One region of the Bacillus sp. NP247 genome, then DNA from elsewhere that is predicted to be linked to it. Evidence: predicted binding sites of a transcription regulator. Region 1 holds the regulator's gene; each other region holds the start of a gene.
The links. Region 1 encodes LexA, which represses DNA repair genes until DNA is damaged. Its sites were predicted from a motif close to CGAACATATGTTCG; they were not measured.

Region 1 (3,285 bases):
TATCCGCTATTACGTCGTTTAACGAAAGAGGGATATTTCCAAACATATTTAAAAGAATCCACGGAAGGGCCGCCCCGTAAATATTATCAACTAACAGAGCAAGGAGAGATACAACTTACGTTATTAGTAACAGAGTGGCGTGATTTTGCTAAAGGTGTTCAAGAAATTATTGAAGGGGTGGAATGGGATGAGTAAAGAGCAGTTTCTTAAAGAATTATCAAGTCATCTTAGAAAGTTACCGGAAGAAGAGCGACAAGATATTTTATTTGATTATGAAGAACACTTTCAGTTTGGGATAGAAGAGGGGAAAACTGAATTAGAAATAATAAAGGGACTCGGTTCTCCGAAAGTAATTGCGAAAGATTTGCTTGCTTTGTATCGCTTTGATGAGATGAAAAAGGATCCATCGACTTCAAATATAACAAGAGCTGTCATGGCAGCGGTTGGACTTAGTTTGTTTAATTTTATTATTGTGTTAGCCCCATTAATTGCAATTATAGCTTTTATATTTTCCTTTTGGGTCGGTGGTATTGCTAGTGTAGTGACACCATTTTTCGTTATTTTAAAAGTATTTATGGGTACTTTTATTTGGTTGGATTTTTTCGTTAGTATAACGTTTGTCGGAGTAGGTTTGTTGTTCTGTATTGTAGCTTATTATAGTACGAAGTGGTTTAAAAGATTATGTGTACGCTATGTAGTGTGGAACTTCAAAATGATAAAAGGGGAGTAGATGATGAAAAAAATATTATTAGTAGCTATCGCTTGTATCATTATTGGAGTAATAGGGATTTCACAAACATATGAAAAAGCAGTACAAACTGCAGAAAAAGGAGATAGAGAGGACGTAATTAAAAACGAAACGCTAAAAAATGTAGAAGTTAAGTTAGATGCTGGAGATATTGTTGTCCAAAAATCTCCTGATTCCTTTTTTTATGTAAAGCAAACAGGTGACGTAAGTAAACAGGAGATTCGTATTGCTGAAGATGGTGATACATTAAAAGTCATAGGGAAAATAGAAAAAGGTGTTTCATTTGATTTTTCATTTTACAATTTCGGATTTCAAACGCCTACATTAACTATATTAGTACCTGAACGTTCTTATCAAGAGATAAAAGTAAATTCATCCGCTGGACAAATAGAAATAAGTAATGTGAAAAGTGACCGCGTAAGTGCTGAAACACTCGCCGGAGAAGTGGATTTGAAACATATAACAGCAAAGAGTGTGGAGGGTTCTACAAAAGCTGGTGAGGTGAATTTTAAAAAAGTAATAGGGAAAGCATCAGCAAAAACGGCTAGTGGGGATATAGATATTATTGATCATGATTCTAAATATGATTTAGAGGCAATTTCAACTGCTGGAGATGTAGATATTACTTTATTGGAAAAACCACAAGATGCAGTTATAACTGGGCAAACAGCTGCTGGAGACGTGACAATTTTTAATGAAGAAAATAAAAATATAACGATTGGTAATGGTAGTAAAAAGATTAGCGGCAAAACTGCTGCTGGAGATGTTACTATTGAAACGCGTTAATAATGAATGAAATGAATTCTTTTGAATGAACGGAAATCTATCAAAATATAAAAAGAAGATAATTACTTATATAAATAGGTAATTATCTTCTTTTTATTACTTTTAATGTAAATCACGATATACGCCAATTACTTTTCCAATAACTGACACTTGTTTTAAAATAATAGGTTCTAGTGAAGAGTTTTCCGGTTGTAAACGGAAATGATCTTTTTCTTTATAGAAACGTTTAACAGTTGCTTCGTTATCTTCTGTTAAAGCAACTACAATTTCACCGTTGTATGCAGACTGTTGTTGGCGAACAACAACTAAATCACCATCAAAGATACCAGCTTCAATCATGCTATCTCCAGAAATGCGTAACATAAACACTTGATCTGCTCCAGAAACGATACTAGCTGGAAGTGGGAAGTGATCTTCTACACTTTCGACTGCTGTAATCGGTAAACCGGCAGTAACTTTTCCGACGATTGGAACTTGAATAACAGATTGTGTTTCTATTCGGTTGTCACCTAAAATTTCAATTGCGCGTGGTTTTGTTGGGTCGCGTCGAATATATCCTTTTTCTTCTAGTCGTGATAAATGTCCGTGCACTGTAGAACTAGAAGCAAGGCCGACTGCTTGACCGATTTCACGTACGGAAGGTGGATATCCTTTTTCTTGTACTTTTAGCTTAATAAAGTCGAGAATGTCTTGCTGGCGTTTCGTTAACTTTTCCATGTTTTCTAACACCTCGTTTTCTTTCATTTTTCTTATTATTAAGTATAACATGCGAAAAAACATTCTACAAACATAAGTTCGAACGAAAGACGAATTTATGATACACTATAAGGAAAATATAGTGAGAAAGAAGGGTTCAAAATGAATGCAATTATTTATGCACGTGTGAGCACAACAAAAGAAGCGCAGGAAACATCATTATTGCGTCAAAAAGATGAATTATTGCATTTAGCTGAGCGCTATCAAATGAATGTTACAAAGGTGATTGAGGAGCAGGCTAGCGGTTATACAATTGAACGTGATGGCATATTAGAAGTGCTAGATACAATTCGCGATGAACAAGTTGATGTACTTCTAATACAAGATGAAACGCGCCTTGGTAGAGGGAATGCGAAGATTGCATTAATGCACTGTTTACATAAAGAGGGAATAAAAGTATATACACATACGCATAATGGAGAATTAGAACTCTCTGACTCTGATTCGATGGTGCTAGATATAATTGGGATTGTTGAAGAGTATCAAAGAAAGATCCACAATTTAAAGATTAAGCGTGGCATGCAAAGGGCGATAGAGAAAGGGTTTCGTCCGGAAAATAATTTGAAAAATCGTCATTTAAGTATAGGACGTGAGAAAAAAGAAGTGCCAATTGAGGAAATTGTACGTTTACGCCGGAATGAATTAACTTTTGAAGAAATTGCAGCAACACTTCGTGGTTTTGGTCATGATGTTTCAAAAGCAACTGTACATCGAAGATATGTAGAATATACAAAGCAATTGCTTGATAAAGAGGATTAACTATTGTATGATAATAATCAGTTTTGAGTAGAAGGGGGATTCGAGATGCCAAGTCACGAACTCATTGAACGCATTAACTTCTTAGCGAAAAAAGCAAAAGCTGAAGGCTTAACTGAAGAAGAACAACGTGAGCGCCAATCGCTACGTGAACAATATTTAAAAGGATTTCGTCAAAATATGTTAAACGAATTAAAAGGAATTAAAGTCGTTAACGAAGAAGGCACGGATGTTACACC
Region 2 (3,285 bases), 1.4 Mb from region 1:
TGAAAGAAATGGGATTTTCATTAAAAGAAGCTGCGAATATGTTAGTAAAAGGTGAGCTTAACTTAAAGGATTCGCTTGAAAAGCAACTTCGATTTGTACAGGAAGAACAAAAGAAATTTAATCGAATGGAGCGTGTTTTACAAGCAGTTGTTTATTCGGTAGATGTAGAGGGGGAACTGGATTGGAAAGTTATGTTCGAACTCATTCAGCTTTCGAAACAGTCTCCTCGTATACGTGAAATATTTCAAAATGAAGTTTTTTCGAAAGAAGAGCAAGATTTACTTCACAATTTTCCAAATATGAGTGAGGAAGATCCGAATGTGTTAGAGTGGATAGATTTATTAAAGCAATTACGTAATTTTATGAAAGACGGTAAGAAAGCGGCAAGTGATGAGGTACAAGAGGCAACGAAGAAATTAATGCAGAAGTGTTTAGAGATGGCAAATGGTGATGAATCGTTTTTAGATAAGCTATGGGAAGTTAGAAAATCGAAGGATGATTCACAGAAAATGAGTATGTATCCAATTGAGGAAGAGCTTCTATTATATATGGATGAGGCTTTTCGTATATATGACGAAAGGGAGAGGGATAAATGAGTATACTCGCAGAATATCGTTGGTATTTTTTAATTGGGGCAGAGATTGTATTTTGGTTATCGGCTATCGGATTCTTTTTACTTCGTTATGGGTTCCGTTTGAAAAAGGCGAGTTTTATTATGGGGATTGTGCTACTCGTAAATGAAGTGTTTATTTTAACATTAGGGGTAGTTGATTATTATCAAACAGGAAAGTTCTCTAACTTTCAGATTATTACTGTCATTATTTTATTATATGCGGTCTTCTACGGGAAAAAGGATTTGAAGAAGCTTGATATATTTGTACAAAAATTAGTTGCGAAATGGAGGAATGAACCAGCGCCTATTATTGAAGAACAGGTAGAATTAACAGGTATGGCCTATGCAAAGCAGGAAATGAAAAATTGGGTATTACATCTTGTTTTATTCGTTGGTGTTCATATATTCTTTTTCTTCGCGTATGGATTTATTCCATTTGAACAATGGGGCAATTGGTTAGAGTCAGGAATCGTTTTAAATAAAGCTGCAAGCCGCGCGAGCCAAGTGTGGGCTATTATTCTTTTAGCGGATACTGCAATTTCATTTTCATATGTGATTTTTCCGAAGAAAGAGAAAGGGAAAAGAGATACTACTTTCATAAGATGAGAGTAGTTTTTTCTTGATAAAAGGTTCGGTGAAAGAGAGTATAGAACTTTTTAATTGTGTATACAAATAGTTTGAATAGGAGAGGATGACAATAGGAAAAAGAGCGAGTTTCATATGTGTTTTCTTCTTCAATTTAGTAGCATGTTCACAATCTAGCAGTACAGTTGATGAGAAGGATGATATCATTGCGAAAAGGACAGGGATTTCTAATCTATACAAATTTGAAAAGTTCGTTTTGAACGTTGAACAAGGAAAAGTTGATGAAATAAGGATTGTAAATTATACACATGAAGGCGATCCGATCTTTCAAACGTTAGAACATAGTGGAAAAGAGATACGTCATATTTTAGATAATAGACGAGATGAATTCGCAGGTGATAATAAAGGTGTTCAGTCTGATAGTTGTAAAAGAATAGTCAAAGAAGTTCGTGAAGTGGATATAAGGTATAGGTTGATAGATTGTATGAATGAAGACGGACGAAATGGATATGATTTGTTAGATGTGCCATTAAAATAAATTAGAGAGAGGAAGGAAGTATGTACTCCTTCCTTTTTCTATGTATATATTGTCGAAAATTTTACCGAATATCTGTTCGTTTTTTTAGGTTTTTTATGAGCATTCGTGGTAAAATAATAATACAGATTTTTTATGAGGAGGTCGGATTTTACTTGGAACATCAATTTGAAATTATCTCAGAGTATTCCCCGCAAGGTGATCAGCCGGGAGCGATAGAGAAGCTTGTAGAGGGAATTAATAGTGGAAAGAAAAAGCAAGTGTTGCTTGGAGCGACAGGAACGGGTAAGACATTTACGATTTCAAATGTCATTAAAGAGGTGCAGAAGCCAACACTTGTAATGGCTCATAATAAAACGTTAGCAGGACAGTTATATAGTGAGCTGAAAGATTTCTTTCCTAACAATTCTGTTGAGTATTTTGTTAGTTATTACGATTACTATCAGCCAGAAGCGTACGTACCACATACGGATACGTTTATTGAAAAAGATGCGCAAATTAACGATGAAATTGATAAATTACGCCACTCGGCAACGTCTTCCTTATTTGAACGAGATGATGTTATTATCGTTGCGAGTGTGTCGTGCATATACGGTTTAGGTTCTCCGGAAGAATACCGCGAGTTAGTTGTTTCACTTCGAGTTGGTATGGAAAAGGACCGCAATCAATTGCTTCGTGAACTTGTTGATGTACAGTATGGCCGTAATGATATTGATTTCAAGCGTGGTACATTCCGTGTGCGCGGAGATGTAGTTGAAATCTTCCCCGCATCACTTGACGAGCATTGTATTCGAATTGAATTTTTCGGGGATGAAATAGATCGTATTCGAGAAGTAAATGCATTAACGGGTGAAGTATTAGCAGAACGTGATCATGTAGCAATCTTCCCGGCATCTCACTTCGTTACACGTGAAGAAAAGCTGAAGGTCGCTATTGAAAATATCGAGAAAGAATTAGAAGAGCGTTTAAAAGAATTAAATGATAACGGTAAGTTGTTAGAGGCGCAGCGCATAGAACAGCGAACGCGTTATGATTTAGAAATGATGCGCGAGATGGGTTTTTGTTCAGGGATTGAAAACTATTCCCGTCATTTAACACTTCGTCCAGCAGGTTCAACGCCGTATACGCTTTTAGATTATTTTCCAGAGGATTTCTTAATTGTTATGGATGAGTCGCATGTATCGGTTCCGCAAGTAAGAGCGATGTATAACGGGGACCAAGCACGTAAGCAAGTGCTTGTTGATCATGGATTCCGTCTGCCATCAGCTTTAGATAATAGACCGCTCACGTTTGATGAGTTTGAAGAGAAAACGAATCAAGTTATTTACGTTTCGGCAACGCCAGGACCGTACGAGTTAGAGCAGTCACCGGAAGTAGTAGAACAAATTATTCGTCCAACAGGGCTTTTAGATCCACCAATTGATATACGACCAATTGAAGGACAAATAGATGATTTATTAGGAGAAATCCATGACCGGATTGCGAAAAATGAACGTGTATTAATTACGACTTTAACGAAGAAAATGTCAGAGGATTTAACGGACTATTTAAA
Region 3 (3,285 bases), 750 kb from region 1:
TTCACGGTCTAACACCATTAATCTTGATGTTTCACGCTCCTCTAGCGGGACTTGTGCAATAAGTTCTTCTGGTAAATGAAAATCAAACAGATTAATATCCATAACTGTATCCACCTATTTCTTATTTGAATCGATTTATTATATACATAATAAAAGATAATGCAATACTTAACACAATACATGCAATGATAGGAAAATAAAAGGTAACGTTACCTTTTTTCACAAAAATATCGCCTGGAAGCCTTCCAATGAACTTCCAAGCTAAGCCAACAACAATGAGTAAGATACCTGCTGTTATAAGCAATTTGGGCATCTCCGTCATACTTTTGGCATCTCCATTCCGAAATGTTCATATGCAAGCGGAGTTACAATCCGGCCTCTTGGAGTTCGTTGTAAAAAGCCAATTTGTAATAAATACGGCTCATATACATCTTCAATCGTATGAGATTCTTCTCCAATCGTTGCCGAAACTGTTTCTAACCCAACTGGGCCACCACGGAATTTCTCAATTATACCAAGCAGTAATTTATGATCGATATGATCAAGTCCTAATTTATCTACTTGCAGTAATTCTAACGCCATTTGTGTAATTTCCATCGCAATCGTTCCGTCACTGCGAACTTGTGCGAAGTCACGTACACGTCGTAATAGACGATTCGCAATACGAGGTGTACCACGGGCACGTCTTGCAATTTCTAATGCAGCTAACGAATCTATTTCAACTTCAAACACTTCTGCTGTACGTTCTACAATCGCAGAAAGCTGATCTACTGTATAGTACTCTAATCGTGAAAGTACACCAAAACGGTCACGAAGTGGTGCTGATAATGCACCTGCACGCGTCGTTGCCCCAACTAGCGTAAATGGAGGTAAGTCTAGACGTACAGAACGTGCTGACGGTCCTTTTCCAATAACGATATCAAGGCAAAAGTCTTCCATCGCTGGGTATAACACTTCTTCAATTGATCTATGCAAACGATGAATTTCATCAATAAATAATACATCTCCAGGCTGAAGTGCTGTTAATACCGCTGCTAAATCTCCTGGTCTTTCAATTGCAGGACCTGACGTTGTTCGAATGTTAACACCCATTTCATTGGCAATAATATTTGCCAACGTCGTTTTACCAAGTCCAGGTGGTCCATATAAAAGTACGTGATCTAACGTTTCTTCACGCATTTTCGCCGCTTCAATAAACACTTCTAAATTATGTTTCGCTTTATCTTGGCCAATATACTGACGGAGCGTCTGTGGCCGTAATGAATACTCTAAATCCGCATCTTCGTATCCAGATTCCCCTGAAAGGAGACGTTCGTCCATTATACTCACCTCTTACCATTTAGTAAAAGACTAAGTGCCTTTTTGATATACTGATCCGTTGTAAGTGATTCTTTTAATAATTCTGGTACAACGCGAGAAACTTCTCTCTCTGCGTAACCAAGTGCTCTTAGTGCTTCAAGCGCCTCATCAAGCTCAGTTGATGAACCTTTCTTCTGATCAAAACTTTCGGCATCTGAGAACAGATCAACAAATGCATCTGGCACGACATCTGCTAGTTTTCCTTTTAAGTCTAAAATCATTTGGCGTGCCGTTTTCTTTCCAACACCTGGGAATTTAACTAAAAACTTCTCATCTTCATGTTCAATAGCTTGAACAACCTGTCCTGTTTGACCAGAAGCTAGAATTGCAAGAGCACCTTTTGGTCCAATGCCAGACACACCTAACAACTTTGTAAATAATAAACGCTCTTCACGTGTCTTAAATCCGTAAAGTGCCATAATATCTTCTCTCACATAATGATATGTATAGACACGAATTTCTTGCTTACTTCTTTGAAATACATACGGATTTGGTGTGAAAATTTGATAACCAATTCCATTATGATCAATTACGACATATTCCGGTCCTACATACTCCACGTAACCTGTAACATATTCAAACAAAATACGATCTCTCCCTCTCAAATCATGTATTCCATTTTAACATATTTAACAATAGAAAAGCGAGAATGCCCCAACAAATGTTCTCCATTTGAAACTTCTGTTATTTTCCATTGACAGAAAGTATAAAGCCCCTTAATATACAAATGTCGATAATGATTATCAATATTAATTAAAGGGGTTACATCAGGATGAAACAAAAGCTATTTATTTTATTTACTATTATGCTAGTTGTTCTTTCTATCGTTGGCTGTTCTTCTCAAAAAGAAGAATCAAAAGCAACAGAACAACCGAAAACGAAAGTTGTAAAACACGCTAAAGGGGAAGCAACAATTCCAGTTAATCCAAAGAGAATTGTTGATTTATCTGGATCAACAGAGGAATTATTAATCCTTGGACATAAACCTGTTGGTACAGCAAACACATATAAAGATAAAATCCAAAATCACTTAACAGACAAACTAGACGGAGTAAAAGCAGTCGGCTGGTACTGGGCGCCTAAAGTTGACCTAGAGGCTGTTACTGCTTTAAAACCAGACTTAATTATTTTAAACAATCGTCAATTGAAAATTTATGATCAACTAGAAAAAGTTGCACCGACAGTTGTTCTAGAAACAAATCTAGAAGACTGGCGCGATAAGTTTAAAGAAGTAGGTAAACTATTTGACGGAGAGAAAAAAGCTGATAAATGGATTGCAGACTACGATAAAAAAGCAGAGTCTTTATCTAAAAAAATTAAAGAAAAAACAAAAGATGAGAACTTTATGTTCGTTGCAGTAACACCACAAAACTTCCGTGTATACGGTAGCTTCGGATATGGTGACATACTCTTTAACGATCTAAAGCTTCCAGCAACAAAAGGTACAGATTTAAAACAAACGATGGCACAAGTATCACTAGAAGGTCTTGTTGCATTCCAGCCTGATCAAATGTTTATTGTAAACTTCGGCGGAGAAGCTGATAAAGTGTACGAAGACTATAAAAACAGTGCCGTTTGGAAAGATAATAAAGCAGTAAAAAACAATCACGTATATGAAGTATCAAATGAATCCTTCAATACGAAAGCATTCAATCCAATCGGAAAAGATATGCTAATTGATGAAATTGCAAAAGAAATTTTAGCTAAAAATAAATAAAAAAAAGCAGCTCACCATGAGCTGCTTTTTTTCTTATTTTGCACTGCGTACTGCTTCATTTTTTCGATTGTCTTCACAAAACCTTCTTTTGATTTTATGCGAATACCACGTTTCAATTTCGCACGCTCATAACTCTCAAGCTTTTTCATATCAATTTGAAAGAAGGAGTGGATCGCGTTATCACTTTTCGGTACCCCTTTGAAAATTTG

Region 2: the regulator LexA is predicted to act here: its motif matches at 1,802-1,815, upstream of uvrB (excinuclease ABC subunit B).
Region 3: the regulator LexA is predicted to act here: its motif matches at 2,014-2,027, upstream of ruvA (Holliday junction DNA helicase RuvA).

What each region holds. Positions count from the first base shown of each region.
Region 1 covers NZ_CP076653.1:913,594-916,878, reverse strand. The annotation lists gene KPL75_RS04790 (PadR family transcriptional regulator) at 1-195, shown strand, start outside; gene KPL75_RS04785 (DUF1700 domain-containing protein) at 188-730, shown strand; gene KPL75_RS04780 (DUF4097 family beta strand repeat-containing protein) at 731-1,534, shown strand; gene lexA (transcriptional repressor LexA) at 1,637-2,251, opposite strand; gene KPL75_RS04770 (YneB family resolvase-like protein) at 2,393-3,049, shown strand; gene KPL75_RS04765 (DUF896 domain-containing protein) at 3,095-3,285, shown strand, end outside.
Region 2 covers NZ_CP076653.1:2,330,224-2,333,508, reverse strand. The annotation lists gene KPL75_RS12425 (MerR family transcriptional regulator) at 1-596, shown strand, start outside; gene KPL75_RS12420 (hypothetical protein) at 593-1,219, shown strand; gene KPL75_RS12415 (DUF4362 domain-containing protein) at 1,305-1,736, shown strand; gene uvrB (excinuclease ABC subunit B) at 1,889-3,285, shown strand, end outside.
Region 3 covers NZ_CP076653.1:1,668,408-1,671,692, forward strand. The annotation lists gene queA (tRNA preQ1(34) S-adenosylmethionine ribosyltransferase-isomerase QueA) at 1-102, opposite strand, end outside; gene KPL75_RS08795 (DUF2905 domain-containing protein) at 122-322, opposite strand; gene ruvB (Holliday junction branch migration DNA helicase RuvB) at 319-1,320, opposite strand; gene ruvA (Holliday junction DNA helicase RuvA) at 1,326-1,943, opposite strand; gene KPL75_RS08810 (iron-hydroxamate ABC transporter substrate-binding protein) at 2,132-3,076, shown strand; gene KPL75_RS08815 (BofC C-terminal domain-containing protein) at 3,088-3,285, opposite strand, start outside.